DNA from 2 places in the Neobacillus sp. PS2-9 genome. Region 2 is predicted to be linked to the other one. Evidence: riboswitches for the same ligand, from Rfam matches in the RefSeq annotation. Region 2 holds a riboswitch; the other holds the start of a gene.
The links. A riboswitch is a leader RNA that binds a small molecule or an ion and turns the genes downstream of it on or off. The one in region 2 is predicted to bind preQ1.
Positions count from the first base shown of each region.

Region 1 (10,080 bases), 160 kb from region 2:
TCACTGATATCATTCCCATGAAGTGGGCGGCTGTGGTTAAAAAGGAGCTGGAGAATTACCAAATTGAAAGTATTGTCTGTTCAGACGATTATGCTGTAGACACCCATTTAATCGACATGTGCTCCAATTTGAAAGCCAGTCAAATCAGCCATCTTTCATCAGCGATAAATAAACTAATCGGCACAGGCGAGGAGGAATCGGACATTGTTCAGGTACCTTGTCTGAATGATGTGTTACTTGTTTGTGTACGGGATCCTGGAACGACGATTACAGAACATCAATGTGATTTTATTAGAGGTATGTATCTTCGACAGTTAAAGCTCCAACAGCTTGAGAGCAGGATGGAGTGGAAGGATGGGTCTCTCCTCTTCTTACAGCATTTGTTACGTGCACGGAGCGTGGATGATGCCGTAAAGGCGATTACAAAGGGGTTAGTCGACTATATGCCGTTTAGCCGCTGTGGTTTGTTTTTGTATAATCATTACGAAGATAAAGGGATTGGTGTTTCGGGCTATAATGTCAGCATTCCTTCTGTGCAGCAAATCCAAGAAGAAATATTAGGGCTCTCTTTAATAGAAAAATATTTAAGCTCGTTAACCCATTCGCAGCCGCTTTACTTTTCTAATGCCTTAGATGTGTTACCCAAAAAATATGTAAATGAATTTCAACTTCGCTCATTAGTGGTGTTACCCATCTTCGTTCCCACTAAAAGCAAACTGCTTGGGATTGCTCTATTAGATCAAGGCGAAAATTCACATTTTGATATCAGCATGCAAACCCTATCGACGCTCATCAAATTTGGGCATTATGCCGGGGAATTGTTGTATTCTATATGGGATGAAGCCTTACACCAGTTCGGTGGGACGCACTCTGTCTTAACCATGCGTGAAAAAGAGGTATTACAATTGATCGCAGGGGGTGCCTCTATCAATGAAGCAGCTGAAAAACTCCATCTGAGCAGCTATACCGTACGAGATTATATATCCGTTATCATTCAGAAACTAGAAGCTAAAAATCGGACGGATGCCGCTGTAAAGGCCATAAAAATGAAACTCATATCATAAAAAGGAGCAACTGCTAGCAGCTGCTCCTTTTACGCATTAACGCACCGGGGGACTGTCCCCAAATTTAGCGGTTATCGATTTTTTCAGGGTATAAATCATGGTTCATCATACGATGATCAGCCATTTGCTCGTATTTCGTACCTGGTCTGCCGTAGTTGCAGTAAGGGTCAATGGAGATTCCGCCTCTTGGCGTGAATTTGCCCCATACTTCAATATAGCGAGGATCCATTAACTTAATTAAATCATTCATGATTATATTCATGCAGTCTTCATGGAAATCTCCATGATTACGGAAGCTGAAAAGATAAAGCTTAAGCGATTTGCTTTCCACCATCTTTTGATCCGGAATATAGCTGATATAAATTGTAGCAAAGTCAGGCTGTCCTGTTTTTGGACAAAGACTTGTAAACTCAGGAAAATTGAATTTTACGAAGTAATCACGGTTCGGGTGTTTATTATCAAACGCCTCTAGAACCTCTGGCGTGTATTCAAATAAATACTTTGTTCCTTGATTTCCTAATAATGTTACACCTTCTAATTCAGCATCTGTTCTTCCTTCTGCCATTGTTAGTCCTCCTTATATAACCCGGTTATAACTATAAGAAAGAAATAAAAAACCATATCCTAAGGATATGGTTGAATTCTCCATTTCCATAGTTTTTTATAGAGGGTGTCTGCTATGAACCTCTCCCCAGTATTCGGGTATCCATGTAATTAATTTCATAGTAACTATAGTGAATTTTGCGTCCACTGTCAATCAGCATTTTATGGGAAGCCTTGAGAAGGATAGGGTATAAAGGTACAATAATACTAAGTATAAGAAAGGGGGCAGTATGTCATGTGGAACGAATTCAAGAAATTTGCCATGAAGGGCAATGTCATTGATTTAGCAGTTGGGGTTATTATTGGGGGGGCATTTGGAAAAATAGTCTCGTCTCTGGTCTCAGATATCATTATGCCATTAATTGGATTATTGATTGGAAAAACAGACTCGTTTTCTAAACTTGCTTATCATGATTTAAAATACGGACAATTTATTCAAACTGTTGTTGATTTCTTTATCATCGCCTTCTCTATTTTCCTATTTGTAAAATTCATTAATCGCTTTAAAAAGAAAGAGGAACCCGCTGTGGTTGTAGCAAAAATTGACCGCCAAGAAGAACTCTTAGCTGAAATTCGCGACTTATTAAAGGAAGATCGAGATATTTTAAGAAAAAATGAAACATCTTGACCTCTTGTACGTATATTCTAGTAACAAATAAATTTAGAGGTGAAAAACTTGTATACTCAAACATCTACTGAGTTTATGCCATCCGTATTACGGACATTTGCTCTATCACTTGCTATCGCTTTCTTAGGCACAATGGCTGGTGCGTTTATTGTACCGTCTTGGCTTATGATTCCATTGTATATTTTAGAATTTGTCATGCTTATATCTGCGTTCTTTTTAAGACGAAAAAAAGCCATCTCGTACTCATTCCTTTATGTCTTTACCTTTCTTTCTGGTATCACACTATACCCAATTGTCGCTCACTACTTAGCGACATCAGGAGCAAACGTAGTAGTTATGGCCTTTGCAAGTACTACCGTTGTCTTTACAGGTATTTCTATTTATGCGGCAAAATCAAAACGTAATTTCTCGTTTTTAGGTGGATTTTTGCTGGCTGCACTGCTTGCTTTAGTAGCCATCTCCATCTTTAATATTTTCTTCCCGTTAAGCTCAACAGGAATGCTTGCTTACTCCTTTATTGGTGTAGTCGTATTTAGCGGGTATGTACTTTTTGATATCAGCCGAATGAAGCATTACGGTGTAAGAGCAGAAGAAGTTCCATTGATGGCCTTAAACCTATACCTTGATTTTATTAACCTATTCATTAGCATTCTTCGTATCTTGGGGATTCTATCAAGTAAAGATTAATAGTAAAAGGAGCTTGGATCACATTCCAAGCTCCTTTTACTTTATTAGTACCTAGTTTATTAGGTAGACTGGTTTTATGTTACCCGGTTCTCTTTTCTGGATCCATTTCGGGCACGTAGATCGATTCTATGTTACCCAGTTCCCTTTTTCAATCACATCTCGGGCACGTAGACTGCTTCTACGTTACCCAGTTCCCTTTTTCAATCACATCTCGGGCACGTAGACTGCTTCTACGTTACCCAGTTCCCTTTTTCAATCACATCTCGGGCACGTAGACTGCTTCTACGTTACCCAGTTCTCTTTTCCATACCCATTTCGGGCACGTAGACTGCTTCTACGTTACCCAGTTCCTTTTTCAATCACATCTCGGGCACGTAGACCGATTCTATGTTACCCAGTTCCCTTTTCCATACCCAATTCGGGCACGTAGACTGCTTCTACGTTACCCAGTTCTCTTTTCCATACCCATTTCGGGCACGTAGACTGCTTCTACGTTACCCAGTTCCCTTTTTCAATCACATCTCGGGCACGTAGACCGATTCTATGTTACCCAGTTCCCTTTTCCATACCCAATTCGGGCACGTAGACTGCTTCTACGTTACCCAGTTCCCTTTTATCAATCACATCTCGGGCACGTAGACCAACTAATCCCTACAAAAAAACACGATTTTCTTTATTTAAACCATGTTATTTTTCAAAGGAATTAATTAAAGTTAATCCCCGATTAATCATTTGTTTAACTGATGAGTCCCAGTCAGTATTTTGCAGCTTATTCATGATAGCGTTTACATTTTGATGACCATCATCGTGCATTTTATAAAGTTCGAGAATCTCTAAGCGCAGTAACCACTCTTTTGGATACCGGTCATCTAAGATGGCTAAAACTTCTCCTACATGGGCCGCACTTTGTTCATCCCAAACCAAACCTTCACGTATGTGGCGAATCTCTTCATATAAATTTTCCAGCTCATTCCATTCTGGTTTATCAACAACTTCCTCTGTATCTTCTATCTCTGTCCATTCAAAATAAGCATCAGGATCTGCAGCACCAGCAAAGACCGAATCAATGCTTGCACCCACGGCCATATCGAATGTCCCCCATGCTGGTTCAAATAGTACCTGATCCTTATAAGCTACTTGGCAATCTTTAAAGGAGATAATAACAGGTTTGGAGTCTGAAAAAAGAATTCCTTTCACCGTTCCCTCAACCAACACTCCACTCTCAAATTTTAATTGGACCTTATGATCCTGAAAAATACCTAAGTCCTTTAGCTGCGCAACCGTACATTGCTCTAAGACAATATCTCCTTCTAAACGACCAATAGGTGTACCAAAGCCTTTACGATGTGTTTCTTTTCCATGTCCATCCAATTGTTGATTGTTGTAGGCCAATGCTGTTGGACCCTTCGTCTTGAGATAAACGGCTTCCTTTTTTTCATTTATTAAAACATCAGCTAGAGTTCCTGTAACTTGCAGGCCTGAGGAAAAGCAAATCGTTGCCGTGTTTTCTGTCTGCAGTGCTTGAACGAGACTCTCCGTTCCTCCTTTCCGGAAGGCCATTGTCGAAGCAAAGTCATCAATAGCCGCGACTAAGTCCTCAAAGCTTTTACAAACAAATAACTGTGGCTGCGGTTTCGTAACATCATAAGGGGTACTTATGCAGGCTTCAACGGAAAATGGAATTTTACGGATATCATCCTTCAAACAGCTTTGGCTCTCTCCCACCGAAGATAGCAAGCCAGCCCCGTATATGATTGGGTGATCGAGCTCACCAATTAATCCGTATTCCACCGTCCACCAAAACAGTCGTGATACCTTATCAGCTTCTGATAAACCTTTCAACTTGCTGCGCGCTTCAGCAACCTGCATCTCGGCCTCTTTTACTTGCTCTGGAGTCGAATTGGGGTCTTCTGCCACAATCGTTAAATGACGAACAGCCATAAATACCTGTGCTTTTTCTTTACTCGAAAGAGCCTTTGCACCCATTTCCCCGATTTTCCTTACAAATTCGCGGTAGGCTTCATCTAAAAGGATAGGCGCATGCCCTGCCGCTTCATGAAGCATATCCGGTGCCGGCGTATAAGCAATATTTTGTACGTTCCGAATCTCTGTTGCAATCGGTAAGAGGCGGTTAGCTAAAAAGCCATAAAAAGCAGAGCCTGGAATAAGTCCATCGATGGTCACCGCCCCCCAGCCAACCTTCGAAAGACTCGTATTCATATCTTCGACTTTTGGAATGGATTCCGTCTTGATCCCTGAATCTCTTAATCCATTCACATAAGCAGGATGGGCAATTTCCTTTAGGAAATAATGATTTTGCTTCATAACAAAACGCCAAACTGCATGCTCAATTGGCGTATAACGGTGGTAATGTTGCTTTGAAATATATGGCAGTAAATTGGCAGGAATATTTTTTATTCTTTTTCCAGTCATCTTAAACTTCCCCTTTTCAAAGAATAATTACATATGGAGCATTTAGGCTAGTGATAGCATTTTTGGCCGGAGCCGTTCCTTCGCCCTTTTCATTCTTGTTTTAACAGTAGACATCGGAAGATTACTTTTTTTCGCAATTTCTAGTAGAGATAGATCTTGATAGTAATAAAGATAAATAGGATAACGATAAATTTCGGGTAATAGGTTTATCTTTTCCGCCATTTGCTGAGCAGAAAAATTATGTAGGACTTCTTCTTCTGGAATGTAGGGAGATTCGACTGAGACAGAATACGAATACACCTCTTCCTTCCAAAAATGCTTTGATTTATTTTCCTTCCGCCAATAATCACGGCATTTATTGATGGCGATCGTATATAACCAGCTTTTGTATTTACCCTGCTCCTTAATTGAAGGATATGCTAAATAAGCAGAGAGTAATACCTCCTGATATAGATCCTCCGCAAGTTCCTTATGTTTGACTAACGAAAAAATATATTTATAGATGGTTGTCCCATATTCATTGACTAATTCCTCAAACGAATTCACTAATTGCTGTTTCATTTCTACCATTCCCTCCAAACAAAAAACTTTCTATATTAATAGACGGAATGGACAGACCGAACCCCTACACTTTCTTTTTTGGGTACAGTCCCCCGGCGCTTTAGCGCAACGGGGGATTGTCCCCGATTTTCACGCCCTTCATAAAGACAGACACGCCAATTTTTTTACAGATAGTTAAATAATGCATCAGCGCTAGTAGAATGGAGCCTGTATTCATTCCTATAATCACTCCGTTCATTCGCCAATCCGGCGAGGAACCAAGCCATAAGACGAGCCCAAAGGAGATGACAATTGACCAAACGATGTGTATAAAGGCATCCTTAATCAAATCAAGACCGATCATAAAGGCCTGCATTGGCATGATAAAAAAGTGAAATAAGAAATACGGCCACAGTAATTGTAAAAATACAGCCGAAGTATCTGATTTAAAGAATAGCGATGTTAATTCAGGAGCAAAAAAATAAAAAATGGTTACTGCTGCGACTCCATAGATAAAAGTAAGCTTCATCACCTGTTGCAGCATTTTTTGTAGAGTAGGATAATCCTTTTGCGAATGGGTTTTTGACACGGCCGGAATCAGGACGATCATTAAAGAATGGGCAATAAAGGCCGGAAAAAATCCGATCGATACAGCTACGCCCATTAACATCCCAAATTGTTCGGTTGCCAGTACATCAGACATTCCTGAGTGTACCAATGCGGCTTTGATGATAAATGGTTGAATCGCACCAGTGAAAGCAGAAAACAACCGAAGTCCTGTGGTAGGGACGGAAACGGCCATTAGATTCTTCCGTACCACTTTGCGATTGATGTTTGAAAAAGGCTGGCGCTTCAATTGTTGGAATTGAATAATAAACAAGTAGACTAAGTAAAGAAAGACGACAATTTCACTGCCAATCAAAGTTCCAATAGCAATTAACAGTGATTCCTGTGAATCAAACTCAAACAAACGGAAGAGGATAAACAATCCACCAAGCTGGATGATTTTTCTTATAAAGTTAGAGATGGCGATTCTCCCCATCTGCTGTTTACCCATAAAATATCCTCTGGCAACGCTAGTAAACGCAATAACAGGAATAAGAATCATCACCAGCCATCGAATATAAGGATGATAGGCATTAAAGACTGGAATAAATGGAAGAACAGCCGCTGTTAACAAAAAAAGAATACTGGTAAATACAACTGTTATGGTAATCGCATGATGCAAAATATTCCGATGGTAGCGCTCTTCTCTTTCTGCAATAAACTTAGAAATGGATACCTGAAGTTCAAAACTTGATAGTAAAACGATTAAAAAGATAGAAGGCAGGATGGACATATAAAGCCCTAATCCGTGTGATCCCAGCTCTCGTGCAAGAATCATATTCACCAGCACTTCAATCCCTTCCCCTAAAAAAGCGGAAGCTGCCAAAAATAAGATTCCTCTATAGTAAATAGCCATACATCGACTCCCCTTTGACCCAATCTTACTTTTAATAACCTATGAGACAAGTTGTAAGATTAGTAGGGGAATTTTTTTCGAATGACGAAAAAAAGGGCGTATGAGCGCCCTTTTAAACTTCTGCAGAAACCATCTGTTTTCCTTCTCTTTTTTTCATAAAAAACACAATAAACATAATGACTATAAGTAAAAGCACTTGAGATAAGGTGGTTTCCCAAGTTGGATAAAGTCCAATCCAATCCACAAATGGAAATCCTTCAACCGTACTGGTCGGGATCACATTAGATATTTGCAATGCATGAATACTGATCCCAAGAATTTTAAATGCCAAAAAGTATATTAGAATCGTGGCTGTTTTAAAGAAAAGTCGAATAGGAATCTTCACACTGTACTTGATAATCACAAAGCCGACAATGACTAAAATAACTATCGCTAACAAGACCCCGCTTACGAGCTGCATTAAGCTAATATAAGGGGTAATTCCTGTATAGAAGATAATCGTCTCTGCGCCTTCACGAAAGACGGATAGAAAACTTATGAAAGAAAACGAGAGAAGACTTCCTTTGGCGATTGCCTGATGCATTTGTTGATTGATGTACTTGTTCCAATTTCCAATACTCGATTTGTTGTGGAGCCATGCCCCCACTGTCAGCATCATCACTACGGCAACCACACCGGTTAATCCCTCAATATACTCCCTGCTTGATGCAGCAACAATTTGTGAAAAGACGATGTTGATGATAATCGCTAAAACCGCACTAGCTAAAATCCCTGCAACAACCCCGGACCAAATCCATTTCTGTTTTGAAGACTGTCCCATCTTTTTCAAAAAGGCAATTAACGTCGCGACAACGAGTAACCCTTCTAAACCTTCTCGTAAAAGAATCAGGGCTGCATCCCATATTGTGTAATTCGTTTTGCTTAATAAAGGGGCAAGGCGATCACTGATTTCCTTAATCATGTCAGAAGCTTTCTCAGCCTTCACCTTTTCCGAATTTAACAGACTGATAGCCGTAGGGATTTTCGTTTCGATATCACTGTACAACCCACTGTCCCTTGTCTGAACATCGCCTTCTACCATTGGCCAAATGCTTAGAATCTCATTCAGTTGGGAGCTCGCACCTTTGTACTCTTTTTGAGAAATCTGCTTTTCAGCTTTTTCCAACAAAGCGGCTACATCTGAAAGCGAAGCTTCACCCTCGAGTTGTTTTGAAACCTTTCCAGCTAAAAAGTTATTCACTTCTTTCGTTAACTGTGCAAGATTTGCCTTTGCTTTTTCCAGGTCAGCTGGCTCTTGTTTAATCGCAATTCGTATGAGAGCCATGTATTTTTCGATATTTCCGTATGCGGCAATACTCTCATCATGAACAAGTTTTTCCGAAGCCGTCCATTGGTTCAATATTTTTTGATATTGACCTTTTAAACTAGCAGTCTCTCCATTTTTAATTGAACTCTCCATAGTGCTAATGAGTGGGAGTAATTGTTTGACCTGCTCTTTTGCTTTTTCTTTATCCTGTGGATTTTGTTCTTGGTCATACAAAACAACGGCACTCGATAGAGAAGAAAGGCTTTTGGCAAGTGTCTCATTTTCTACATTGCCTTTGGTTAGTAAGCTTTGAACCTCTTTTAATTCCTGGTCCACCTTTTTAGCCTGCTTACTATCTGCTTTCTTCATTTCCTTCCAATCAACTGCAAATTGTTCCATATTACTAGAAACAACCGCTAACTCCCCATCCTTTGCCTTCATTAAACTGTCTCCAATCAGCACAAAAAGCTCATCATGGTTTTCTTCTGCTGATACAGGTTGGAAGGTTTGAAATAAGATGAAAAGTACCGTAAGTAATATTGTAAATCTTTGCATAAGCCTCTCTCTCCCTTAAAAGGAAAAACACTAGTTAAATAGTGTTTCTCCAATGAAACTTCCCTTTTTGACTCCTGGCAAACAGGCAAAAATCGCACTGCCTCGGTGGGATGTATATTCGTTTAATTTATCCATTTTGGCTAGTCTCTCTTGGATTGGAATAAATTGCTTACTTGGCTTCCGCTGAAAACCTAGGAACAACAATCCTGCATCAAAACTTCCTGTTTTCTTATCCATTCCATCTGAATACGAATAGGCTCTGCGAAGAATTTGCTGTGACCCATCACCTCGAGATAATCGGACATGTGAATCTGCTGGGATGTCTTTCAGATCCACTTTATCGAATTCATCTTTTTTACCAAATGGGGCGCCACTCACACGATGTCTTCCAAATGTATTTTCCTGTTCCTTTAAGTTGGTTCGGTCCCAAACCTCGATGAACATCTGAATTCTTCTGACAACTAGATAGCTTCCATCAACAAGCCAATTAGGGCCATCACCTGGCTGTACCCATAACTGCTCGTTCATGATCTTCTCATCATTTACATCAGGATTGATGGTACCATCTTTAAAGCCAAATAAATTTCTAGGTGTTTCATTTTTGGCATCTGCTTGTTTCGTCCGTTGGAACCCCGATTGCGCCCAACGTAATGTTGCTTTTCCTCTTGCAATCCGAATGAGGTTTCTTACCGCATGGAATGCTACCTGCAAATCATCCGCACAAGCTTGGATACACAAATCCCCGCCAGTCCATTCCTCTTCCAAGGCATCAAGCGGAAATTTTGGAAGATCGACTAATTCT
Region 1 covers NZ_CP133269.1:4,327,574-4,337,653, forward strand. The annotation lists gene RCG25_RS21670 (LuxR C-terminal-related transcriptional regulator) at 1-1,064, shown strand, start outside; gene queF (preQ(1) synthase) at 1,129-1,629, opposite strand; PreQ1 riboswitch class I at 1,712-1,758, opposite strand; gene mscL (large-conductance mechanosensitive channel protein MscL) at 1,903-2,295, shown strand; gene RCG25_RS21685 (Bax inhibitor-1/YccA family protein) at 2,344-2,982, shown strand; gene RCG25_RS21690 (aromatic amino acid hydroxylase) at 3,670-5,415, opposite strand; gene RCG25_RS21695 (RNA polymerase sigma factor) at 5,458-5,976, opposite strand; gene RCG25_RS21700 (polysaccharide biosynthesis protein) at 6,077-7,417, opposite strand; gene RCG25_RS21705 (FTR1 family iron permease) at 7,530-9,278, opposite strand; gene efeB (iron uptake transporter deferrochelatase/peroxidase subunit) at 9,309-10,080, opposite strand, start outside.
Region 1: it holds a riboswitch for preQ1, as region 2 does, so the genes downstream of both, queF (preQ(1) synthase) here and RCG25_RS22450 (QueT transporter family protein) in region 2, are expected to answer to the same signal.

Region 2 (10,080 bases):
ACCTATGGCTACGATTATGTGGTCAGCATTGAACATGAGGATCCTATCATGTCCATTGAAGAAGGCTTTAAGCGAGCAGTTGTGAATTTAAAATCTGTTCTAATTGAAGAGCCTGTTTCACAAATGTGGTGGGTATAAGTATATGAGTAATAGAAAAAGCAGTCGGGCAATACTCCGACTGCTTATTTCATGTTACCTATTTTTTTGATGTAAGGTATCTCTCGTTAATAATTTTTTTATGATGAATGGCATGACCTGCAATTATGTAGCCGATGGCACGGGTAGTCACTTCCGTATTGTTGGCATTGCCTTTGTTGCCCCAGGCTTCAGCAGGCATGTTTTTAATTAAAGTAATCGTAGCCTTGCGTGTCGCTATAAAATCCTCAAGTATATCTTTGATAGATTGCTTGTTAATTTGAGAGCCTTCTACAAAATCATTTTCATTAAACCCCGCTAAAGCCGTTTGGTCACCGCGGCCAATACGAAGCAGGCGATAACTCATAATTCTTTCGGTATCTGTCATATGGCCGAGAACTTCTTTGATACTCCATTTAGTTGGGGCATAACGAAAATGCCCATCTTCATCCGAAATACCGTCAAAAAGTTCAATCGTACTTTTTAGATCCTCACTTAAAATCGCTAATAGGTCTCCTTCGGGAACCAGATTCACATAGGGTACATAATATTCAGGATACTCACTAGTTAAAGGACGTTGTAACATTTTTATCTCTCCCTCCAAATTGCGATCATCTACTACTACTTTATGCCTTTTTGCAAAGAAATACCAAATAAAAGCAACTCGAATTGGATTATTTTAGAAAATAAACACTTGTGCATAGAACTACTATGTATTATGATTTAAATATACATAGAGTTTCTATGCTTCTGAGGGGGAATAATTGTGAGTAAGAGTATAGTAATAATTATTGTGTTTATCCTTTTTATAAGTTCAATATTTTTATTGTCAAAACCACATTTTCCTCGTTCCTTTCATCATCAGTTTACGGAACATACCGACCTACATAATGAGAATATTAATGGATTCTATCTATTTGATGATATTCATTCAGATCGGTTTATTAGTTTTTATGGAGAACAGAAGCATAAAAGTAGAGACACAGAGACTTTTAGATATTACAAAATTCAGGATGGACTAGAGATTGCTACGAATGAACAGGGCGGTATTTTTCGCTTTATCGTAGAAAGCTCAGGGATACCTACCGCAAAAGGAATTGAAGTTGGGGATTCAATATCAAAAGCGAAAAAGGCTTATGGAGAGAATTTTTATGAACGTACTGAGCAAGGGGCAGATATACTAGGTTACGTAGATCAGAAGAACCATCAATCGATTGAATTTTGGTACGGGCAGAATGGTATTCTTTTTTACAGATTAGATGATAATTCTATGAATTAATTCAAAAAAGAGTCACTGCGTTTGCAGCAACTCTTTTTTTGTTTAGACGATTTTATCAAATCGAACACGCTTATTAATTACATACATCACTGGCATACCCACAGCCATAACCACAAATTCACCAACTGCGGTTGTTAACCAAGTGAACATAAATGGTAGGTCAAATGCTAAATGCAGCTCAAGAGCAATCAAAAACATCGTTAACGTGAAGACAAGTGTATTCACGATCATACGTGTCCATAAGCCTTTGATATATTTTGCAGAGGCAATCGTGATTAACAAGGCAATTACGGATTGACCGACACCGAAAATAAGGTCATAGGCCTTCATCGGTGAAAAGAACAAATTTGTTAAAAACACACCAAGAACAATTCCATAGATATATTTTTTGTTAAAAACAACTAGATGATTGAACATCTCGGAAACACGAAACTGAACTTGGGTAAATCCAAACGGCTGGATTAAAGCAGAGACTGCAATGTACAATGCTGCTACAATACCGTTTACGACAATTGTATTAATTTTCATATATAATTAGCTCCTTAGTTTTTTTGTGTGGGAGGTTCTCGAACCACATAACTTACAGGCAAATTAATATATTAATATAAATTGAATTACTCGTCAATTCCACGTGAAGTCCAAGGCTAATCTGTACATAAATTAAAAGGCCCATTTTTTGTGCCACGCTATTCAAAAATAATTACAGGAAATTTTTACATAAATATTAAAAATCCGTGCATGATAAAAAGAAAAAAAGGAATGGCGTATTATTATGAAACAAAATAAAATGTTTTTACTTGCAATGATGCTAATACCCTGGTTATCACTGCCACTCCTAGGAAAGCGGTCCTTCAAGAGATTTTACCCGGGTGCTTTGTTTATCTTCGTTTGGGTCATTTTTGAGAGTTATTTTTCGAAAAAGCGGCTATGGTGGAGATTTTATGAAAAACTCATTCCAAAAACAATGGGCGAACTTCCCTTTATGATAGGGCCATTTTTTGTGGGATCATTATGGATATTAAAATTCACATTCGGAAACTTTTTCCGATACTTACTATTGAACCTTATTCTTGACACCCTTTTTGCCTTTCCGGGGATGATTGCGTTAAGAAGAATGGGGATTGTTTCACTTGTTAGCATGAAGCACTATCAAATGGGGCTTTTATTTTTCATTAAATCAGTCATCATGTATGGATTCCAAAGTATAATTGAAAAATTGAGAAAGAAACCAAAATCGCTTATTCAGAAAATATTCACTAAATAAGCTGACTATTAAGTCGGCTTTTTCTGTGTTCGCAAATAAACTGGCTTTTTTCGCAAATAAACTGCTACTTTAAGAAAATAAACCATTCGTTATCGCAAATAAACTCATCAAAATCGCAAATAATAAATGATAAAATAATAGAATAAATGTTTTTCTACAGTAAGAGGCCCTAAAATATCAGAAAATAAAGGGGGAAAACATCATTCTGCACCATTTAGAGATCTATGTTTCGAATCTATCAAAAACAACTGAATTTTGGGGATGGTTTTTAACTGAATTAGGATATGAAAAGTATCAGAAATGGGATTCAGGTATTAGTTGGAAATACGGAGATACCTATCTTGTATTTGTGCAAGTGGAAAAGAGATTCATGGATGTCCCTTACCACCGTTCAAGGGTTGGTTTAAATCATCTTGCATTTCATGCAGAATCCAAAGAGCAAGTAGACTGGATGACTGATCAATTGAAGGAAAAAGGTATACCTATTTTGTATCAGGATCGACACCCGTTCGCAGGGGGAGATTCACATTATGCAGTATTCTTTGAAGACCCTGATCGAATAAAAGTGGAATTAGTTGCGCCTAAAGTGGACAAAGACTCTTCTGGAAATTGATGTAATTTTATCTATTCCGTGATGTAAATCACAAAATACCATTCAAGAAAGCTTTATAATTATCTGAAATAGGGGAAAAATAAAGGATGGATGGTGAAGGAATTGGATTATAACTTTAAATCTCTATATAGTGAAATTGGTGGACAAGAGACCATTGACAAACTAGTTAATGCCTTTTATCCACGAGTATATGCAGACCCGGAATTAAGACCTTTATTTGAAGGGGACATGGAAGAAATTAAGCGAAAGCAGAGAATGTTTCTTCCACAATTTTTAGGAGGTCCTGCTTTATACAGCCAGGAATTTGGACCACCTGCCATGAGAGAACGGCATTTACCATTTGAAGTAACCCCAAGAAGAGCAGTCTGTTGGCTACGCTGTATGAGAGAAGCCTTTCAGGAAATTGGACTCGATCAAAACCCAGCAGGACTAGCCTTTTATGATCGTTTAACGCAGGTTGCTGGCATAATGGTAAACAGTCCTGACCGCGACTAATTAATTTGCGAATTAACAAAAATCCTTACCTGTACTTAACCAGGGTGAGGATTTTTTATATTATTGGCTATGTTAAAGAACATTGTTGATTTTTACACCCTGTTGATTGGAGCGGAAGGCACGAAGACTCCTATGGGAGTATGGTTCAGGGGAGACCCCGCAGGCGCTTGCGCCGAAACACCCACGAACCGCTCGTGCCTGGAGCGGAAATTAACAGGCAAGTTCAATGAAGAGTAATAGTAAAAATTAACCCCTTTCATTTTTTATGGTATAGTGTGGTTGTTTATAGTGAGGAGGATTCCAATTGAAAACAAATGACCAATGGTGGAAGAAAAGCGTTGTTTATCAAATATACCCAAGAAGCTTTATGGATTCGAATGGAGATGGAATCGGCGACATCCAAGGGATTATTCAAAAACTGGATTACTTGAAGTTGCTTGGTGTGGATGTCATCTGGTTAAGCCCTGTGTACGATTCACCGAATGATGATAATGGCTATGATATCCGTGATTATCAAAAAATCATGGAAGAGTTCGGCACCATGGCCGATTTTGACCAGATGCTTGAAGAAGTACATAAACGTGACATGAAATTAGTCATGGACCTCGTTGTTAACCACACATCTGATGAGCATGAATGGTTTGTTCAATCGAAACAATCGAAAGACAATCCATACCGCGACTATTATATCTGGCGTGAGGGTAAAGACGGGAAAGAACCGAACAATTGGGGATCATTTTTCAGCGGTCCTGCATGGGATTATGATGAAGCCACCAAGGAATATTACTTGCATTTATTTGCGAAAAAACAACCTGATCTTAACTGGGAACATCCAGCCTTACGTGAGGAAGTTTACCGCATGATGAGATTTTGGCTTGATAAAGGAATCGATGGCTTCCGAATGGACGTAATCAATATGATTTCAAAACAGCCAGGTTTACCTGATGGTGTGCAAGGGGAAGGTCAATTCTATGGTGATGGCAGCCCTTTTTACATGAATGGTCCTAGAATTCATGAATTTCTAAAGGAAATGAATCAGGAAGTTTTAACGCATTATCCGATTATGACGGTGGGGGAAATGCCTGGAACCACACCAGAAGATGCCATTCTTTATACCAATCCTGAACGAAATGAAGTTAATATGATCTTTACGTTCGAGCATATGGATTTAGATAGTGCCCCCGGTGGTAAGTGGAACTTAAAACCGCTCAATCTCGTGGACTTAAAGGAAAACTTAGCAAAGTGGCAAGTAGGACTTCATAACAAAGGTTGGAACAGTTTATATTGGAATAACCATGATCAGCCAAGGATTGTCTCTCGTTTTGGTAATGACCAGGAATACCGCGTGGAGTCAGCAAAAATGTTAGCAGCCTGTCTTCATTTCATGCAAGGGACCCCATATATTTATCAAGGTGAAGAAATCGGTATGACGAATGTGAAGTTTGATTCCTTAGATGATTACCGTGATATTGAGACCCTAAATATGTACAAGGAACGTTCAGCTTTAGGCTATACGCATGATGATATTATGACTTCCATCTACGCGAAAGGAAGAGACAATGCAAGAACACCTGTACAATGGGATGCATCAGAGCACGGAGGGTTTACAACAGGAACGCCATGGATTAAATCCAATCCAAGATACAAAGAAATCAATGTGAAAAGTACGATAGAAGATCCAAAGTCTATCTTCTATTTTTATCAAAAGCTTATTTCCCTTCGTAAGGAAATGGATATTATCGTAGAAGGCGATTTTCAATTGTTACTCAAAGATCACCCATCAATCTTTGCATATGAAAGAAACTTGAATGATGAACGCCTCTTGGTTTTAAGTAATTTTAGTGGGGAAGAGGTAGAGATTAACGAGGAAAAGTTAGTCAATAGCATAACAAATTCCCAAATGATTCTCTCCAACTATGAAGCGGGAACATCAGATACACTTCGTCCATATGAGGTAAGAGTTCTAACAAATTAAAGGGACAGTCCCCCGCTGCTTTAAAGCGGCGGGGGACTGTCCCCATAAAAAAAATTAAAAAATGATTGCGCATACATTTTAAAAGTGCTACTATGAATCTATCGATTAGTGCAAACGTTTTCGCTAACGATATACAAAATGTATAGGGGGTATTAGTAGATATTAACTGTAAAGTAAGTAGAATTTTTATTGAGGAATAACGATTTTTTTACAGTTTTTCTGCTATAATGTGCAAACGTTTTCTTAGATAGCAAAGTTTTACTACATTTCGAATGCTAACTTAGATACTTAAACCAACATACTAAAATAGTTTTTTATTTAAAAGTAAGTGCAAACGATTGCACGCTTAAACTATTACTAGTATGATATCAAATATATTTAAGTCATCTAGAATAGAATGTTCGAAATAGAACAAAATACATGCATCTATGTTTTCTTACTTTGCACAGAAACAACACGCTTTACAAAATTTTTCAGTATGGGGGTAAATCATGAATAAGAAAAAATTATTTTCTGGAATTGGAGCTGGGCTTCTTTCATTAAGTCTCCTTTTAACAGGCTGTGGTAACGCTGATAAAGATGGCGGAGCTAAAGAAGAGTCAAAAGGTGGAAATGTAACACTTGATGTATTCCAATTTAAAGTAGAATTCAAAAAGCAATTTGAAGATGCTGCAAAGAAATATGAAGCAGCACACAAAGGAGTAAATATCAACATCACAACTGTTGGTGGCGGTGAAGATTATGGTGCTGCTTTAAAATCTAAATTTGCTTCAGGTAAAGAGCCGGCAATCTACAACATCGGTGGACCACAAGATGTGGAAGATTGGCAAAAGAAATTAGCTGACCTTTCTGATACAGAAGCTTCTAAAAAGGCATTAAAAGGAACCCTTGATGGGGTAACTAAAGATGGCAAAGTTTTAGGATTACCATACAACCAAGAAGGTTACGGCTTCATCTATAACAAAGCAATATTTGAAAAGGCTGGCATTGATCCAACATCAATCAAGAGCTATGCAGACCTTGAAAAGGCTGTAAAAACTTTAGATTCTAAAAAGGGTGACCTTGGTCTAAAAGCAGTATTTGCCCTTCCTGGTAAAGAAACTTGGGTAACTGGCTTACACTTATCCAATGCATTCTTAGCTCCAGAATTTGATAACAACGTTCTAAATGCATTCAGTGCAAAGAAAGTTGACTTCAAATATGGTGATGCGTTCAAGAAGGTCCTTGATCTTCAAAACAACTACTCTGTTCAACCAACTGTAAGCCTTGACTATGCTCAACAAGTTGAAGAATTATTCTCTCTTCAAAAAGTAGCCATGATTCAACAAGGTAACTGGGCATATGGTTCAATCGCTGGTATCGACAAAGATTTCGCTGATAAGAACATTGGTTTATTACCAATCCCTGTTGAAGGCTACAAAGAAGATGCCATTCCTGTTGGTATCCCAATGTACTGGGGCGTAAACAGCAACAAAGACAAAGCTACACAAGCTGAAGCTAAGAAATTTTTAGACTGGTTATATACATCTGACGAAGGTAAAGAAATCGTTATCAACGACTTCAAATTTATCCCTGCTTATGATGGCTTTGATGCATCAAAAATCAGTGATCCACTTTCAAAAGAAATTTATCAATATGCTCAAGATGGCAAGACAATCGGCTGGACATTCATGGGCTACCCAACTGGCTGGGGACAAGATACACTTGGTGTTCAAATCCAAAAATATTTGAGCAAAGAAGCTAAATGGGATGACGTAGTGAAAACTTCAAAAGAAGCTTGGGAAAAAGCACGTAATAAATAATCCCTTATGAACAAAGATAATGGGTCCTACTTGATAAAAGCAGGACCCATTATAAATTAGCAGAGAGACAAGCGGCTGGTTCATAAGGGGTAACTTTAGTAGTTAGGCTTTACTTATCGATCAGCCCCTTTTCTTTCAATCATTACTAACTTAGAAAAAATACAAAACACATTGGAGGTTTTTTTACCATGATGCGTACGCGGGAATTATCATATTGGTTATTTTTAGCCCCAGTTCTATTAGCATTATCTATGGTTGTTATCATTCCATTGCTCTTTGGAGTCTACTATTCATTTACAGACTGGAATGGTATTGAAGTGGGCGGCTTTATAGGCTTCGAGAATTATATTAATGTCTTTAAAGACAAGGAATTCTTAGATTCATTATGGTTTACAGTAAAGTTTACTGTCGTTTCCATTATTTTAATTAACTTCTTTGGTTTAGCCTTAGCACTTATCGTGACATCAAAAATTAAAACAAGTAAGTTCCTACGTACAATCTTCTTCATGCCAAACCTAATTGGTGGTCTGATTCTAGGTTTTATCTGGCAGTTTATTTTTATTAAGGTATTTGCCGGTGTTGGAGAATTGTTTGGAATCGAAAACTTACAAGGATGGCTTTCTACTACAAACACTGGTTTTTGGGGCTTAGTGATCCTAATGAGCTGGCAGATGGCCGGATATATCATGGTAATCTATATTTCTTACTTAGAAGGTGTACCGACAGAGCTGATTGAAGCTGCTGAAATAGATGGCGCTAGTTCACTCCAGCGTCTACGCTTTATCGTATTCCCGTTAGTTGCTCCTGCATTTACAGTTAGTTTGTTCTTAACATTATCGAATACTTTCAAGCTTTACGACCAAAACTTATCATTAACAGGCGGTGGGCCTTACAATTCCACGCAAATGGTCGCAATGGAGATTTTTAAAACGGCATTTGGTGAAAGTGAAATGGCTTATGCTCAGGCAAAAGCAGTTATCTTCTTTATCATCGTTGCTGCTATTTCCTTAACACAAGTGTACATCAACAAGAAAAGGGAGGTAGAAATGTAATGGGAAGAAAATATAAATTGCCGCTCGAAATCCTTGGTTTGTTATTAGGTCTGTTATGGCTTTCTCCTTTTTACTTAATGATTGTCAACTCCTTTAAAACAAAGAGGGAGATCTTCTCAGACACATTAAAATTACCAGAAGTATTTACTTTTGATAACTATGTTGAAGCATTTAATGAACTTACCTTCCTAAAAACATTTATGAATTCACTGATTATTACGGTAGTTAGTGTAGGTATCATCATTATTTTCTCGTCTATGGCTGCCTACGCTCTTTCAAGAAATAAAAGCAAAATAAGTACCATTATATTCTTCATGTTTGTTGCAGCGATGTTAATTCCTTTCCAATCCGTTATGATTCCATTAGTGACGATTTTTGGAAAAATAGAACTGCTTAATCGTTCTGGAATTATCTTTATGTATTTAGGCTTTGGTGCGAGTCTTTCCATCTTCCTGTACCATGGTACATTGAGCGGAATCCCAAAATCCTTGGATGAAGCTGCAACCATTGATGGGGCTAATCGTTTCCAAATTTTTTGGCACATTATTTTCCCTATGTTAAAGCCAATTACTGTTACAGTTGCCATATTGAATACCATTTGGATTTGGAATGACTACTTACTTCCATCTCTTGTTATTAACCAAGAAGGAATGGAAACTATTCCATTGAAAATGTTCTTCTTCTTCGGTGAGTATACAAAGCAATGGCATTTAGCACTTGCTGGATTAACGATTGCTATTATTCCAGTAATTATTGCGTACTTCTTTGCACAAAGGGAAATTATCAAAGGTATTTCTGAAGGCGCGGTTAAATAATTTCTACCTTATAATATAGTAGAGAAACGAGCAATTTATTGGTATTAGGGGGAAGTAATGGTGGTTACAATTAAGGATGTGGCAAGGGAAGCAAATGTGGCGCCTTCGACGGTTTCAAGGGTAATTGCCAATAACCCGCGAATAAGCGAACAAACAAAGAGACGTGTAAAAGAAGTGATGGAACAATTAGGGTACTATCCTAATTTGCAAGCGCGTAGCTTGGTTGCTAAAAGCACTCAAACCATTGGCGTCATAATGCCGAATTCGGCCTACCATGCCTTTCGAAACCCATTCTTCCCTGAAGTATTAAGAGGAATCAGTATGCATGCCCATGAAAGTAAATACGGTATTTATCTTTCAACGGGGTCCACTGAGGAAGAAATTCACGAAGAAGTCCTGTCCATGGTTATGGGTAGACGTGTCGATGGAATCCTTCTGTTATACTCTCGTGTCAATGACCGGACCATGAACTACCTGGAGGAAATCGGCTTTCCTTTTGCGGTAGTGGGTCGGCCAAGCGTGAATGAAGAGAGAATTACGTATGTTGATAATGACAATATTTTTATTAGCAAACAGGTAACCAACTACTTAATTGAACACGGTCATACGAATATTGCTTACGTTGGAATAAATCCGGATTTTGTGGTTAC
Region 2 covers NZ_CP133269.1:4,485,844-4,495,923, reverse strand. The annotation lists gene RCG25_RS22465 (sugar phosphate isomerase/epimerase family protein) at 1-138, shown strand, start outside; gene RCG25_RS22460 (DinB family protein) at 197-721, opposite strand; gene RCG25_RS22455 (hypothetical protein) at 902-1,414, shown strand; gene RCG25_RS22450 (QueT transporter family protein) at 1,457-1,942, opposite strand; PreQ1 riboswitch class I at 1,951-1,995, opposite strand; gene RCG25_RS22445 (hypothetical protein) at 2,187-2,678, shown strand; gene RCG25_RS22440 (VOC family protein) at 2,881-3,291, shown strand; gene RCG25_RS22435 (globin domain-containing protein) at 3,382-3,786, shown strand; gene RCG25_RS22430 (glycoside hydrolase family 13 protein) at 4,091-5,761, shown strand; gene RCG25_RS22425 (ABC transporter substrate-binding protein) at 6,253-7,563, shown strand; gene RCG25_RS22420 (carbohydrate ABC transporter permease) at 7,755-8,615, shown strand; gene RCG25_RS22415 (carbohydrate ABC transporter permease) at 8,615-9,430, shown strand; gene RCG25_RS22410 (LacI family DNA-binding transcriptional regulator) at 9,488-10,080, shown strand, end outside.